Regions from separate parts of the Pseudomonas pergaminensis genome, predicted to be linked through region 1. Evidence: predicted binding sites of a transcription regulator. Region 1 holds the regulator's gene; the other holds the start of a gene.
The links. The regulator sigma-54, encoded in region 1, starts transcription at its own class of promoters, with help from an activator protein. The targets are predictions, from matches to a motif close to ANTGGCATNNANNTTGCTNT.
Positions count from the first base shown of each region.

Region 2: a site for sigma-54 is predicted at 6,313-6,332, ahead of KUA23_RS22790 (circularly permuted type 2 ATP-grasp protein). Genes of this name have one in related genera too.

Region 1 covers NZ_CP078013.2:1,031,285-1,039,124, forward strand. The annotation lists gene rapZ (RNase adapter RapZ) at 1-256, opposite strand, end outside; gene ptsN (PTS IIA-like nitrogen regulatory protein PtsN) at 259-723, opposite strand; gene hpf (ribosome hibernation-promoting factor, HPF/YfiA family) at 734-1,039, opposite strand; gene KUA23_RS04650 (RNA polymerase factor sigma-54) at 1,115-2,608, opposite strand; gene lptB (LPS export ABC transporter ATP-binding protein) at 2,794-3,519, opposite strand; gene lptA (lipopolysaccharide transport periplasmic protein LptA) at 3,519-4,052, opposite strand; gene lptC (LPS export ABC transporter periplasmic protein LptC) at 4,039-4,611, opposite strand; gene KUA23_RS04670 (KdsC family phosphatase) at 4,620-5,144, opposite strand; gene KUA23_RS04675 (KpsF/GutQ family sugar-phosphate isomerase) at 5,145-6,119, opposite strand; gene KUA23_RS04680 (ATP-binding cassette domain-containing protein) at 6,430-7,239, shown strand; gene mlaE (lipid asymmetry maintenance ABC transporter permease subunit MlaE) at 7,239-7,840, shown strand, end outside.
Region 2 covers NZ_CP078013.2:5,032,829-5,040,668, forward strand. The annotation lists gene KUA23_RS22765 (3-hydroxyacyl-CoA dehydrogenase NAD-binding domain-containing protein) at 1-374, opposite strand, end outside; gene KUA23_RS22770 (acetyl-CoA C-acetyltransferase) at 391-1,596, opposite strand; gene KUA23_RS22775 (c-type cytochrome) at 2,245-3,051, shown strand; gene KUA23_RS22780 (transglutaminase family protein) at 3,116-3,919, opposite strand; gene KUA23_RS22785 (alpha-E domain-containing protein) at 3,916-4,866, opposite strand; gene KUA23_RS22790 (circularly permuted type 2 ATP-grasp protein) at 4,871-6,280, opposite strand; gene KUA23_RS22795 (ribonuclease E inhibitor RraB) at 6,685-7,026, opposite strand; gene KUA23_RS22800 (hypothetical protein) at 7,240-7,476, opposite strand; gene KUA23_RS22805 (START domain-containing protein) at 7,580-7,840, opposite strand, start outside.

The sequences.
Region 1 (7,840 bases):
CGCAATGAATATGCTTGGCGCGCACTTCCTCGAGCAATTGCGGAAATCGCTCAAGGTGGCTGGGCAGGTTGCGGGCATCAATCGAAACGGCGACCAGGGGTTGCGCCAGTTCGGTGTGGATCAGCGCACGCTCCGCCAGTTCCGGCAGCAGGCCGGCGGGCAGGTTGTCGATGCAATAGAAACCGCTGTCCTCAAGAACATTGAGGGCGGTACTTTTACCCGAGCCAGAACGGCCGCTGACGATGATCAAACGCATGATTACTGCCCGTTCTGTTCATCCAGGACAACCTGGTACAGCGCCTCATTGCTACTGGCGCTACGCAGTTTGTCGCGTACTTCCTTGCGGTCGAGCATGCTGGCGATCTGCCTGAGCAGTTCCAAGTGTGCATCGGTGGCGGCTTGCGGGACCAGCAGAACGAACAGCAGGTCGACCGGGGCGCCGTCGATAGCGTCGAAATCGATGGGGGCTTCCAGGTGGAGCAGGGCGCTGACGGGTGTTTCGCAGCCTTTGAGGCGGCAATGAGGAATGGCGATGCCGTTACCAAAACCGGTAGAGCCGAGTTTTTCACGGGCAATCAGCGCATCGAACACATCCTGCATCTCCAGATCCGGCACTTCGCGCGCGATCAGGTTGGCAATTTGTTCGAGGGCTTTTTTCTTGCTGCCTCCCGGCACGTTCACGAGGGAACGGCCGGGGGTCAGGATGGTTTCAAGTCGGATCATGGGGGGAGAGTTAACGACCTGTACCTTGCATCAGGTGCAGATTCTTTTCCTTATGCTTTATGAGTTGGCGGTCCAGCTTGTCGTAGAGCGAGTCGATCGCCGCGTACATGTCTTCATGTTCTGCATTGGCGACGAGCTTCGCATTCGGTACGTGCAGGGTGGCCTCGATTTTCTGCTTGAGCTTATCGACCTCCATGATGACCTGCACATTGGTGATCTTGTCAAAATGCCCCGCCAGCTTGTTCAGCTTGCTTTCGGTGTATTCACGCAGGGGTTTGGTGACTTCCAGCTGGTGTCCACTGATGTTGACTTGCATACAGCTTCTCCTTCGTTGCCAGTGCATAAAGCGGCAGGTAGGAATACCTGCCACTGGAACGCTGTGGCCCGCCCGTCACATCAAACGCTTACGCTCGCTGGAAGGCGCGATCCCGAGGGACTCGCGGTACTTGGCGACGGTTCGACGGGCGACCTGAATGCCTTGTGCCTCCAGTAAACCAGCGATCTTACTGTCACTCAATGGCTTTTTCTGATTTTCCGCGGCAACCAGTTTTTTGATGATCGCGCGGATCGCCGTGGACGAGCATTCACCGCCTTCGGAGGTGCTGACGTGGCTGGAGAAAAAGTATTTCAGTTCATAAATACCCCGTGGGGTATGCATGAATTTCTGCGTGGTTACCCGTGAAATCGTCGACTCATGCATGCCAACCGCTTCGGCGATGTCATGCAGTACCAGCGGTTTCATCGCTTCGTCGCCGTATTCCAGAAAGCCGCGCTGGTGCTCGACGATTTGGGTGGCGACTTTCATCAGGGTTTCGTTGCGGCTTTGCAGGCTCTTGATGAACCAGCGGGCTTCCTGCAACTGGTTGCGCATGAAGGTGTTGTCGGCACTGGTATCGGCGCGCCGTACGAAGCCTGCGTATTGAGGGTTGACCCGCAGGCGCGGCACCGACTCCTGGTTCAGTTCCACCAGCCAGCGCTCGTTGTCCTTGCGCACGATGACATCGGGCACCACGTATTCGGCTTCGCTGGATTCGATTTGCGAGCCGGGACGCGGGTTGAGGCTCTGTACCAGCTCGATGACCTGGCGCAGGTCGTCTTCCTTGAGCTTCATGCGACGCATCAATTGGCTGTAGTCGCGGCTGCCCAGCAGGTCGATGTAATCGGTGACCAGACGCTGGGCCTCGGCGAGCCATGGGGTCTTGGCGGGTAGCTGGCGCAATTGCAGCAACAGGCATTCGCTGAGCGTGCGCGCGCCGATACCGGCAGGCTCGAACTGCTGGATGCGGTGCAGGACGGCTTCGATCTCGTCCAGCTCGATATCCAGTTCAGGGTCGAAGGCTTCAAGAATCTCTTCAAGCGTCTCGTCTAGATAACCCTGGTTGTTGATGCAGTCGATCAGCGTCACGGCGATCAGGCGATCGGTGTCCGACATCGGCGCAAGGTTCAGTTGCCACAGCAGGTGGCTCTGCAGGCTCTCGCCGGCGGAGGTGCGGGTGGTGAAGTCCCACTCGTCGTCATCGTTGCTGGGCAGGCTGCTGGCGCTGGTCTGGTAGACGTCTTCCCAGGCGGTATCGACCGGAAGCTCGTTGGGAATGCGCTCGTTCCATTCGCCTTCCTCAAGGTTGTCCACCGTAGGGGCGGTTTCCTGGTAGGAGGGTTCCTGCACGTCAGAATTGGGTTTTTGCTCGATGTTATCGGCCAGTGGGTCTGCGTTATCGAAGTCGTCGCCTTCTTCCTGGCGTTCGAGCATCGGATTGGACTCCAGGGCCTCCTGGATTTCCTGTTGCAGGTCCAGTGTCGACAATTGGAGCAGGCGGATGGCCTGTTGCAGCTGCGGTGTCATCGTCAGCTGCTGGCCCATTCTCAGGACTAGCGATGGTTTCATGGCAGGGGCTTAACACCTTATTCGCCGGCGCAATGCGCCATCCACGACAGGGCGCGTGAGCGCCAAACATAAGCAAATTATATGCCTGATGTCGGGGGCTTTGCCTAGAGCGCGGTAACAATAAAAATCCGGAGGTTTTCATTGACTCCCGCGCACCTTGGCAAACGGCCTTGACACCACGGTGTTTACAGGCGGAACTCGTGACCCAGGTACACTTCCTTGACCAATTCGTTGGCCAGGATAGTGGCGGAATCGCCTTCGGCAATCAGTTGGCCATCGTTGACGATATACGCGGTTTCGCAGATATCGAGCGTTTCACGGACGTTGTGGTCAGTGATCAGCACGCCAATGCCCTTGGCCTTGAGATGATGGATGATCTGCTTGATGTCGCCCACCGAGATCGGGTCGACGCCGGCAAACGGTTCGTCCAGCAGGATGAACTTGGGCGCGGTGGCCAGGGCGCGGGCGATTTCCACGCGGCGACGCTCACCACCGGACAGGCTCATGCCGAGGTTGTCGCGGATATGGTTGATGTGGAATTCCTGCAGCAGGCTTTCCAGCTCCTTGCGGCGGCCGTCACGGTCGAGTTCCTTGCGGGTCTCGAGGATGGCCATGATGTTATCGGCGACCGACAGTTTGCGGAAGATCGACGCTTCCTGCGGGAGATAGCCGATACCGGCGCGTGCGCGGCCGTGCATCGGCTGGTGGCTCACGTCCAGGTCGTCGATCAGGACGCGGCCCTGATCCGCCTGGACCAGGCCGACGATCATGTAGAAGCAGGTGGTCTTGCCGGCGCCGTTGGGGCCGAGCAAGCCGACGATCTGGCCGCTGTCGATCGACAGGCTGACGTCGCGCACGACCTGACGGCTTTTATAGGCCTTGGCCAGATGCTGGGCTTTCAGGGTTGCCATTACTCGGCCTTCTTCTTCGGCTGGATAACCATGTCGATGCGTGGACGAGGCGCGGTGACCTTGTTGCCATTGGCACGACCGGCGTTAGCGATCTGTTTCACGGTGTCATAGGTGATCTTCTCACCTTCCGTCGAGTTGCCATCGGGGCTGAGCACCTTGGCCTGGTCGATCAGGACGATGCGGTTCTGCTGGGCATGGTACTGGATAGTCTTGCCGTAGCCTTTCATCGGGCCGGTATCGGTCGCGGACTGCTTCTGTTCGAAGTAAGCCAGGTTGCCCACCGACGTTACCACGTCGATATCGCCCGATTGGGTGCGCGTCAGTGTCACCGTATTGCCGGTGATCTTCATCGAGCCCTGGGTGATGATCACACCGCCGGTATAGGTGGCGACGCCTTGCTTGTCATCGAGCTGTGCATCGTCAGCCGAGATGTGGATCGGTTGCTGGCTATCGTTCGGCAGAGCCCAGGCGCTCACGCTTCCCAGTGCTGCGCCCAGACCGAGCAAAATAGGGAGAGTTTTAACGAGCCTCATACTGTCCTCTTACGTTCGATAGCAGGTGTATCCTGCTTTCTTTCAAATACGCTTTCATTCCCTTGCCAGTCGATACACCGCCAGCGCCGTCGATTCTAACGTCTTGCTCGGTCTGCGCATATTGCTTCTGCGGGAATACGGTCATGCGACTGCTGGTAATCACGGTCTCACGTTTTTTATCGTCCGTGCGCGCAACGCGCACCGAGTCGATCAGTTCCACCTCGGTACCGTCCGGGTTGACCTCACCACGTTTGCTGGTGACGTGCCATGGGAACTCGGTACCGCGGTAAATGTTCATGTCCGGATTGGTCAGCAGCGTGACTTCGCTGGCCTTTACATGCTCGACCTTGTCCGAAGTCATCTCGTACTGAACCTTGCCGTCTGGCAGGAATTGCACGCTCTTGGCATTGATGGCGTAGTAGTCGATAGCGCCCTCGTCCACCTGCGCAGCAGGCTGGTCGAGAAAGCGCTCCGGGCTGATATTCCAGTAGCCCACCGCGAGAAACAGCGCGGCGATGACCCCGAATAGCAGGAAGTTGCGAATCTTTTTGCTCAGCATAAAACGCTCTATAAGTAGGCGGCGTGGGCCGCTTCAAGGCTACCCTGGGCACGCAGGATCAGCTCGCAGAACTCGCGGGCGGCACCTTCACCGCCACGGGCGGTAGTGATGCCATGGGCATGCTCGCGAACAAATGCCGCCGCATTGGCGACAGCCATGCCCAAGCCCACCCGACGAATCACCGGCAGGTCTGGCAGGTCATCGCCCAAGTAGGCGACCTGCTCATAGCTTAGGTTGAGTTGGCCAAGAAGCTCGTCCAGAACCACCAGTTTATCCTCGCGGCCCTGATACAGGTGAGGAATCCCCAGGTTTTGTGCACGGCGTTCCACAACGGGGGTTTTTCGGCCGCTGATAATCGCTGTTTGCACGCCCGCCGCCATCAGCATCTTGATGCCCTGGCCATCGAGGGTGTTGAACGTCTTGAATTCGCTGCCGTCTTCGAGGAAGTACAGGCGGCCATCGGTCAGCACGCCGTCGACGTCGAAAATCGCCAGCTTGATGTTTTTACCGCGTTGCAACAGGTCGCTGGTCATTTACATCACTCCCGCACGCAACAAATCGTGCATGTTCAGGGCGCCAATCGGATGGTCATTGCCATCGACCACCACCAGCGCGCCTATCTTATGGTCTTCCATGATCTTCAAGGCTTCGGCTGCCAGCATTTCAGGGCGCGCGGTCTTGCCGTGAGGGGTCATCACCGCATCAATGGTGGCGGTGTGGATATCAATGGTGCGGTCCAGGGTGCGGCGCAGGTCGCCGTCGGTGAAGACCCCGGCCAGGCGGCCGTCGGCTTCCAGTATCACGGTCATGCCCAGGCCCTTGCGGGTCATTTCCATCAACGCGTCCTTCAGCAAGGTGCCGCGCTGGACGTGGGGCAACTCATCGCCCGAGTGCATGACGTTTTCCACTTTCAGCAGCAAACGGCGGCCCAGGGCGCCACCCGGGTGGGAAAATGCGAAGTCCTCGGCGGTAAACCCACGGGCTTCCAGCAGCGCCACGGCCAGGGCATCGCCCATGACCAGTGCGGCGGTGGTGGAGGAGGTCGGTGCCAGGTTCAAAGGGCACGCCTCGTGGGCCACGTGAACATTCAGGTTCACTTCGGCGGCCTTGGCCAGCGTCGACTCCGGGTTGCCGGTGATGCTGATCATCTGGATGCCCAGGCGCTTGATCAGCGGCAGCAGGGTCACGATTTCGTTGGTGCTGCCGGAGTTGGACAGCGCCAGGATGATGTCATCCTTGGTGATCATGCCCATGTCGCCGTGGCTGGCTTCGGCGGGGTGCACGAAAAATGCAGTGGTCCCGGTGCTGGCCAGGGTGGCGGCGATCTTGTTGCCGACGTGGCCCGACTTGCCCATGCCGACCACGACAACGCGGCCTTTGCTGGCCAGAATCATCTCGCACGCGCGTACGAAATCTGCGTCGATATGCGCCAGCAAGCCTTCTACGGCTTCAAGCTCGAGGCGGATGGTGCGTTGTGCGGATTGAATAAGGTCGCTGGATTGGCTCATGTCTGAAATCGTATAGCCTGACGAAAAGTCGGCGATTATAACGGTAATGATCAATTCCCTCACGCAAGTTCGTCAGGGTTTGTTTGCGATGCGCTTGAGATTCCATCCTTGGCAACATAGGCGGCAACGTTTTTCCCTGTCCTCAATCTGAACAAGCACCGTTCCGGCCTTGGGCGCCCTGTACCAGCAGTGATATAGTTCGCCGCCAGTTCGGTCCGCTCGGCCCATGTGGCCAAGTATTGCGCGAATGATGCAAACGTTTGTCGCAAACGTGGTGTCTGAGTGAGAGGCTGCATCCCAAGGAGTTTAGATGAGTGCCGATAACGCCTACGCGGTCGAGCTGAAGGGACTGACCTTCAAGCGCGGGACGCGCAGCATCTTCAATAACGTCGATATCCGCATTCCGCGCGGCAAGGTCACGGGCATCATGGGGCCTTCCGGTTGCGGCAAGACCACCCTGCTGCGCCTGATGGGCATGCAATTGCGGCCCAGCGCCGGTGAAGTGTGGGTCAATGGCCAGAACCTGCCGACGCTGTCGCGCAGCGATCTGTTTGACGCACGCAAGCACATGGGCGTGCTGTTCCAGAGCGGTGCGCTGTTCACCGACCTCGATGTTTTCGAGAACGTGGCCTTTCCGCTGCGGGTGCATACCCAGCTGTCTGACGAAATGATTCGTGACATTGTGTTGCTGAAACTGCAGGCCGTAGGCCTTCGCGGTGCCATCGACCTGATGCCCGATGAGCTGTCCGGTGGCATGAAGCGCCGTGTGGCCCTGGCGCGTGCCATCGCCCTCGACCCGCAGATTCTCATGTATGACGAGCCTTTTGTCGGCCAGGACCCCATCGCCATGGGGGTGCTTGTACGGCTTATCCGCTTGCTCAACGATGCTTTGGGCATTACCAGCATCGTGGTCTCCCATGATCTTGCAGAAACCGCGAGCATTGCCGATTACCTTTATGTAGTCGGCGATGGCCAGGTGCTGGGGCAGGGCACACCGCAAGAGCTGATGAACGCCGATAACCCGCGCATTCGCCAGTTCATGACCGGCGATCCCGATGGCCCGGTGCCTTTTCACTTTCCGGCAGCGGACTACCGCTCAGATCTTCTGGGGAAGCGCTGATGCGCAAGACATCTCTCATCGAGAAGGTTCGCCTTTTCGGTCGCTCGGGCATCGACATCGTCGAGGTTCTGGGCCGTTCGACGATTTTCCTCTTCCACGCCCTGCTCGGTCGCGGCGGCATTGGCGGCGGCTTTGGCCTGCTGGTCAAGCAGCTGCATTCGGTAGGTGTCATGTCCCTGGTGATCATCGTGGTCTCCGGCGTGTTCATCGGCATGGTGCTGGCGTTGCAGGGCTTCAATATCCTCTCCAGCTACGGTTCGGAGCAGGCGGTAGGGCAGATGGTCGCCTTGACGCTGTTGCGTGAACTGGGGCCGGTGGTCACCGCCTTGCTGTTCGCCGGGCGCGCGGGTTCCGCGTTGACCGCCGAAATCGGCAACATGAAATCCACCGAGCAGTTGTCCAGCCTGGAAATGATCGGCGTGGACCCGCTCAAGTACATTGTTGCCCCGCGCCTGTGGGCCGGCTTCATTTCCCTGCCATTGCTGGCGATGATCTTCAGCGTGGTCGGTATCTGGGGCGGTTCGTGGGTGGCAGTGGACTGGCTGGGCGTCTACGACGGCTCCTACTGGGCCAACATGCAAAACAGCGTGACGTTCACGGG
Region 2 (7,840 bases), 2.6 Mb from region 1:
TAATGACACGCCAGGCAAATCTCCCAGCCGCCCCCCAGCGCCGCGCCATTGATGGCGGCCACCAGCGGTTTGCCAAGGGTTTCCAGGCGCCGCAGCTGTCCTTTCAACACCAGCACGCTGTCGTAGAATTCCTTGGCGTGAGCCTTGTCGACCTTGATCAGTTCATTCAAGTCGCCACCGGCAAAAAATGTCTTCTTGGCCGAGGTAATCACTACCCCGGCAAGGCTGTCTTTTTCCGCCTCCAGGCGCTCCACCGTGGCCGCCATGGCCTCGCGGTACACGCTGTTCATGGTGTTGGCGCTCTGGCCGGGCATATCGAGGGTCAGCACGACGATGCCGTCCTGGCCTTTTTCGTAACGAATGGCTTGGGTCATGACAGATTCCTTGGGCTCAGAGGCGTTCGATAATGGTGGCGATGCCCATGCCACCGCCGACACACAAAGTGGCCAGGCCATAGCGCTGCTGGCGCACTTCCAGCTCGTCGAGCAGGGTGCCAAGGATCGCGCAGCCGGTGGCGCCCAGCGGGTGGCCCATGGCGATGGAGCCACCGTTCACGTTGACCCGCGCCGCGTCGATGCCCATGTCCTTGATGAACTTGAGCACCACCGAGGCAAACGCTTCGTTGACCTCGAACAGGTCAATGTCCTCAACACGCAGCCCAGCCTTGGCCAGGGCCTTGCGTGTGGCAGGCGCGGGGCCGGTGAGCATGATGGTCGGGTCGGTACTGGTGACCGCCGTCGCGACGATGCGCGCCCGTGGCTGCAGGCCCAGCTCGCGGCCCTTGGCCTCGGAGCCCATCAACATCAGTGCAGCGCCATCGACGATGCCGGAGCTATTGCCGGGCGTATGCACGTGGTGGATGCGCTCCACATGGCTGTAGACCCGCAGCGCGGTGGCGTCGAAGCCCATCTGCCCCATCATTTCAAAACTGGGCTTGAGCTTGCCAAGGCCTTCGAGGGTGGAGTCGCCGCGAATGAATTCGTCATGGTCGAGCAGCACAATGCCGTTCTGGTCCTGCACCGCAATCAGCGACTTATTGAAGGCACCGTCCGCACGGGCCCTGGCCGCTTTTTGCTGCGAATGCAGGGCAAAGGCGTCGACGTCCTCGCGGGTGAAACCTTCCAGGGTAGCGATCAGGTCCGCGCCGATGCCCTGGGGGGTGAAATGGCTGTGCATATTGGTCTGGGGGTCGAGCACCCAGGCGCCGCCGTCGCTGCCCATGGGCACACGGGACATGGACTCTACGCCACCGACCACCACCAGGTCTTCGAAGCCGGAGCGCACCTTCATCGCGCCCAGGTTGACCGCTTCCAGGCCTGAGGCGCAGAAGCGGTTGATCTGCACGCCGGCGACGCTGATGTCCCAGTCCGCCACCAGCGCGGCGGTCTTGGCGATGTCGGCGCCTTGGTCGCCCACGGGGGTCACGCAGCCGAGCACGATGTCGTCGACCTGATGGGTGTCGAGGTCGCTGCGTCGGGCCAGGGCGGTGAGCAAGCCGGCCACCAGGTTCACCGGCTTGACGCTGTGCAAGGCGCCGTCAGGCTTGCCTTTGCCACGGGGCGTGCGTATCGCATCAAAGATCAAAGCTTGGGTCATGACGTCCTCGAACCGCTGTGCATGTGTGCCTCTACCTTAGGCCCGATTGACACGGTTTCAATGACGGATGCGCTCATTGCTTTTGACCCCCTCGCTCGGACGAACGGTAGCCAACGTGGGCAATTACCTGATTAATCGTTTTAGCTGTCTAGCCAAGGCATTGGCGCCAAGATGGCGATATGCCTCATGCCTTTTTAAGCTCAAAAGTTGATTAGCTGATATGAAATGGGTCTAAGCCACGAAGAACGAGGGCTCTAAGGTTCAATCAGTAAGAAGTTGCTGCCGGGTTTTGCTGGAGCAACTGTAAGAAAAGCGACACGTCATCTCGCCATACTGAAATAAAAACCGGCACGCATTTGACGCTCAGGAATAACAACAAAAGGCAGTCAGCCATGTTCAAACATTCGAAAGTACGTCAGGCGGGACTCATTCTGTTCGCCACCACACTGATTCTGATCTTGCCCAACTTAACCAAGGTTATGGGGTGACCCCTCCACGCCCACATTGCGTGCCATCACAGCACAGGGTTTGCAGCTTTTGGCAGCACCTGCCGGGACATTGCGCATAGCGGTCCTGCAGGGGCTGCCTTTTTGCGTGTCGAATTCCGGTATCGTTAGCCTAAATACACCTTTGATTCGAGCCTGCGTCTTGAAACCCATCATCGCCCTCCTCGCCGTGCTGATCACGCTTCCCGCTGCGGCCGCGCAATTGACCATCGAACTCGACCACACCCGCAAGACCTGGCAGACCGCCGACTTGCTCAAGCACCCACAAGCGCAGTCGGTGCAGATCGCTGATGACGTGTCCTACAAGCGCACCATGACCTATCGCGCCGTGCCGCTGGCGGTGCTCCTGCCAGGGTTGAAACCTGAGAGCCACCTGCAAGCCGTTGCCCTTGATGGGTTCGCCGCCGAACTCACGGCTGCGCCGCTGCTGGAGGCCCACGGTGCTCGCGCCTGGCTCGCGGTGGAAGATCCCGCCCAGCCATGGCCTGCGCTGGCCGACGGCAAACCGAGTGCCGGGCCGTTCTACCTGGTGTGGACCGACCCGCAAGCCGGGCACATCAGCCCGGAGCAGTGGCCGTTCCAGATCTCTGGGATTAAACAGTTGAAGACGGTCGCGGAGCGCTTTCCGGCTTTGTTGCCAGATCCAAAACTGGCAGCCAATGACCCGATCAACCAGGGCTTTGTGCTGTTCCAGAAAAACTGCCTGGCTTGCCATCGCCTAAATGGCGCCGGCGATGCGCAGGTGGGGCCAGACCTGAATATCCCCTACAACCCCACCGAGTATTTTGGCGGTGATTTCCTCAAGCGCTATATCCGTGACCCGCAGAGCCTGCGGCATTGGCCACAGGCGAAGATGCCGGCGTTTGCCGCCAGTGTGTTGCCCGACAATGAGCTGGATTTATTGGTGGGGTATTTGAAGCATATGGCCGGGCGCAAGCAACAACCCTGATCTTGACGTTGCCCCTGTAGGAGCCGGCAAGCCGGCGCCTACAGTTGATCCGCGGTGTTCTGGGTTATTGCTGCTGGACAGAAATAACCGGCGTCGGCGCCACGAACACCTTGGCATGCATCTGTTCATACCCGCCGCCACGGCGCATGCCGCGTACCGGGCAGGCGTCGAGGTAGTCCAGCCCCACCGCCAGCTTCAAATGCCGCTCCGGGCGGGCCAGTTGGTTGGTCACGTCAAAGCTGTACCAGGCGTCATCCAGCCAGGCTTCGGCCCAGGCGTGGCTGGCCAGGTGCGTGCTGTCCTCCGAGTACAAATACCCAGACACATACCGCGCCGGAATCCCCAGGCTGCGTGCGCAGGCCAGGAACGCATGGGTATGGTCCTGGCACACGCCTGCACGGCCAGCGAAGGCTTGCGCGGCGCAGGTGTCGACCTCGGTCGCGCCAGGCGTGTAGACCATCGTCTGGCTGAGCGCATGCATCAGGTCGATCAGCGCCGTACGGTCGCGACGCTGATGGCAATGCTGGTCGGCAAACCCGCGCAGGGCTTCATCGGGCTCGGTGAGGCGGGTACAGCGCAGGAATGGGAACGCCGATTGGCTCTCATGCTCGGCCTCGCGCAATTCGTCGATGTCCACCTGGCCACGGGCGCCGATGATAATGGCGTCATGGGGTTCATCCAGGGTCAACACATGCAGGATGTTGCCGAACGGGTCCACCTGGGCGCGCACCGGACGCGGCAGGTCAAGCTGCCAACTCAGTACGTGCTGGCGCTCGCTGTCGTGGGGCGTGAGGCGCAGGTACTGGATGCTGGCGCGCACTTGGTCTTCGTAGTGGTAGGTGGTTTCGTGGCTGATGGAGAGTCTCATGCCGCCTCCAGGTAGGAACTGTAGATGGCGTCGCCCAACTGGCGGACCAAGGGGATAAAGTCGGTCAGCCAGGCGTGCAGGCCTTCCTCAAGGATTTCATCGATGGCGGTGAAGCGCAGGCGCGCATCCATCTCGGCGGCCAGGCGCTGGGCCGGGCGGCCATTGATACCTGGCAGGCTGGCGAGGATCTGGTCGATCTCCTCACTGCAGGCCCGCAGTGAGCGCGGCACATCGGCGCGCAGCAGCAACAACTCGGCGACTTGCCGCGCGCCGGGGGCGTCGCGATAAATCTCGGTGTAGGCCTCGAACGACGACAACGCACGCAGCAAGGCGCTCCATTGATAGTAGGCGTGGGCCGTGCCATCCGTGACTGCTTCAGCACGGTCACCGGCCATTTCGTAGCGGGCGTCCAGCAGGCGCAGGGTGTTGTCGGCACGTTCGATAAAGGTGCCCAGGCGAATGAAGCGGAAGGCATCGTTACGCATGATGGTGCCGTAGGTGGCACCGCGGAACAGATGGGACCGCTCCTTGACCCACTCACAGAACCGGCTCATGCCATAGCGGCTCAGGCCCTGCTGGGCGATGTCGCGAATATCCAGCCAGGTCGCGTTGATGTTTTCCCACATGTCGGCGGTAATCCGCCCACGCACCGCATGGGCGCTGGCCCGCGCCGCGCCGAGGCAGCTGTAGATGCTGGCCGGGTTGGCCGCATCCAGGGCAAAAAAGTGCAACAGGCGCTCGGCGTGCAGTTCGCCGTGGCGTTCGTGGTAATCCTCCAGGGTGCCGGTGATCAACAGCGGCATAGCCAGTTCATGCAGGCCATCACCGCGCCCGTCCTGGGGCATCAGCGACAGCGAATAGCTGACATCGAGCATGCGCGCGAGGTTTTCCGCGCGTTCCAGGTAGCGCGACATCCAGTACAAATCCGAGGCAGTTCTACTCAACATGGCATCAGTCCTCGACCACCCAGGTGTCTTTGGTGCCGCCACCCTGGGACGAGTTGACCACCAGCGAGCCTTCGCGCAATGCCACGCGGGTCAGGCCACCGGGGACCACACGGGTTTCCTTGCCGGACAACACGAACGGGCGCAGGTCGATATGACGTGGCGCAATGCCGTTTTCGACAAAGGTCGGGCAAGTGGATAAACACAGGGTTGGCTGGGCGATATAGGCGTGGGGCTTGGCCTTGATACGCGCACGGAAGGCTTCGATTTCCGCCGCTGTGGACGCGGGGCCGACCAGCATGCCGTAGCCGCCGGAACCCTGGGTTTCCTTGACCACCAGGTCTGGCAGGTTAGCCAATACGTGGGAGAGTTCGTCGGGCTTGCGGCACTGGAATGTAGGAACGTTCTTCAGGATGGGTTCTTCGTCCAGGTAAAAGCGGATCATCTCGGTGACGAAGGGGTACACCGACTTGTCATCCGCCACCCCGGTGCCGATGGCATTGGCCAGCACCACATTGCCGGAGCGATAGGCCGCGAGCAGGCCGGGCACGCCAAGCATGGAATCCGGGTTGAAAGCCAAGGGATCGAGGAAGGCGTCATCCAGGCGACGGTAAATCACGTCCACGGCCTTGGGGCCATCGGTGGTGCGCATGAAGACGCGGTCATCGCGCACGAACAGGTCGGCGCCTTCCACCAGTTCCACGCCCATTTCACGAGCAAGAAAGGCATGCTCAAAGAACGCGCTGTTGAAGCGGCCCGGGGTCAATACCACCACACTGGGGTTGTCCAGGGGGCTGGAGCTTTTCAGGGTGTCCAGCAACAGATTGGGGTAGTGGTCGATGGGCGCGATGCGTTGGGCGGCGAACAGCTCGGGGAACAGGCGCATCATCATCTTGCGGTCTTCAAGCATGTAGCTCACGCCGCTGGGGGTACGCAGGTTGTCTTCCAGCACGTAGTACGTGCCGTCGCCATCGCGTACGAGGTCGACCCCAGAAATGTGGGAATACAGGTCGCGGTGCAGGTCCAGGCCCTGCATCGCCAACTGGTATTGCTCGTTGGCCAGCACCTGTTCGGCGGGAATGATCCCGGCCTTGATGATGCGCTGTTCGTGATACAGGTCGGCGAGAAACATGTTCAGCGCCTTGACGCGCTGGATACAGCCGCGCTCGACAATCCGCCATTCGCTGGCGGGAATGCTGCGCGGGATGGTGTCGAAGGGAATCAGGCGCTCGGTGCCCTGCTCGTCCCCGTACAGGGTGAAAGTGATCCCGGCGCGGTGAAACAGCAAATCGGCTTCGCGCCGGCGTTGAGCCAGCAATTCAGGCGGGGTTTCGGCCAACCAACGGGCGAACTCGCGGTAATGAGGCCGGACCTGCCCTGCCCCATCGTACATTTCATCGTAATAAGTGCGGATCATGCCGAACTCCTTGTCACCCGGGCGCAAGAACCATCGCAAGGCCCGTGCCAGCGGCATAAACACTTAAAAATCAGTGGGTTGAATTACAACCAGAATCCTCTCGCACCGTCCTGGTGCGCAGAATGCCCGGTGCATGGCAGCACGCTTCATCGTAATGCGGGCTTTGCCTATCAACAGCATAGTCAGAGTTGATTTCACTGCCCGCCCAAGTCTGCGGATAATCGGCCCCATCTGCTGAACAGGATGCGTCCTACAGCTTCAGCGAACCGCTCTTCCCTTTAAGCCACCCTCTTGGGTGGTTTTTTTTTGCGCGGTGAATGCGTGGGTGAAAATGTCGACGCTGCACAAACAAAATCGGCCGACCCAAAGGTCAGCCGATACGCTGTGTTGCTCATACATTGCCGCTACATGGGTAACCCACGCACCTCCTGCTTGACGCCCCATCCCTCGATGATCCCGCCCAGCGGCTCGACCACCGCCTCAAAGTCTTGCTCGAAGTCTCCTATGCCGTCGTAGGTGGCAGACATGATTTTGCTCAGCTCCAAGTACCAGGCGCCATCGTCGCGCGCACTGACCTGAGCATTCAGGGATTCCCCACGAAACTCACCCGCAGCCCTGCGCGCCCGTTCCTCATCCGGGAAAATGGCGTAGAACTCGATGGGGTGAAAACGCGAGAAGTCGAAGCCGCCCTCTTTCATGCGGCGCAGAACGTTGGTGCTGATGTCTTCTTGATAGGCTGTGCTCATGAAAAGTGCTCCTCGAATTGATGGATAGACTTTCCGTGCTTCCCGAAGCCCACGCCGTACTGGCGTGGGGGCTACGGCAAAAACATCACCGCTGGAAAACAAGCATGTAGCTGACAAGACCAGACCTTAGCGATTCATTCGCTGATCTCACTTGCAGAGTAGCGCGAAGCTATCACCTCCACCAGAGGCGCTTTAAGTGCGTACAGGGAATGTTCAGGCGGCGGGAGAGATGTCGAGGATCTGGATACTGTTCTGGTCTTTGAGGATCTTGACCGTAGGCTCGGGCTTGCGGCCCTCCAGGTCATTGAGGTCCAGTTCAGCGGCGATGGGCACCAGTTTGTTGCGAATCATGTGTGCCGCATCTTCGAGGCTGGGCTTCTGATCGCAGGTGAACTGCTCGACGGTCTGAACGCCGTGATCATCAACGAAGGTAATCTGCCACTTTTGCATCGGTGCCTCCTCGATAAAACCCGTGTGTGGGCTTACCACTATCTGGACCTTGAGGGTTCGCCAAACGTTCCACTCAAGTCAGGAGGCACCGGATCAACTGCGCTTATTTTTCAGCGTGTTCTTTCAAGGCTTTCAAGGTGTTGAACGGCGCGTCCACCACAAACTTGTTGGCCAACCACGAAGGCACGCTGCCACCTGGCTCGGTGTGCACCTGGTAAGTGACTTCGGTCTGGTTTTCGCCTTTTGGCACGAGTTTCCAGAAGCCATCGACCTGGGCAACCCGTACGTAGCCTTTTTCTTCAGGCTTGTAGGTCGGGACGCCTTCGAGCTTACGGGTCAGCGTGCCGTCGGCCGCCTTGGTGGT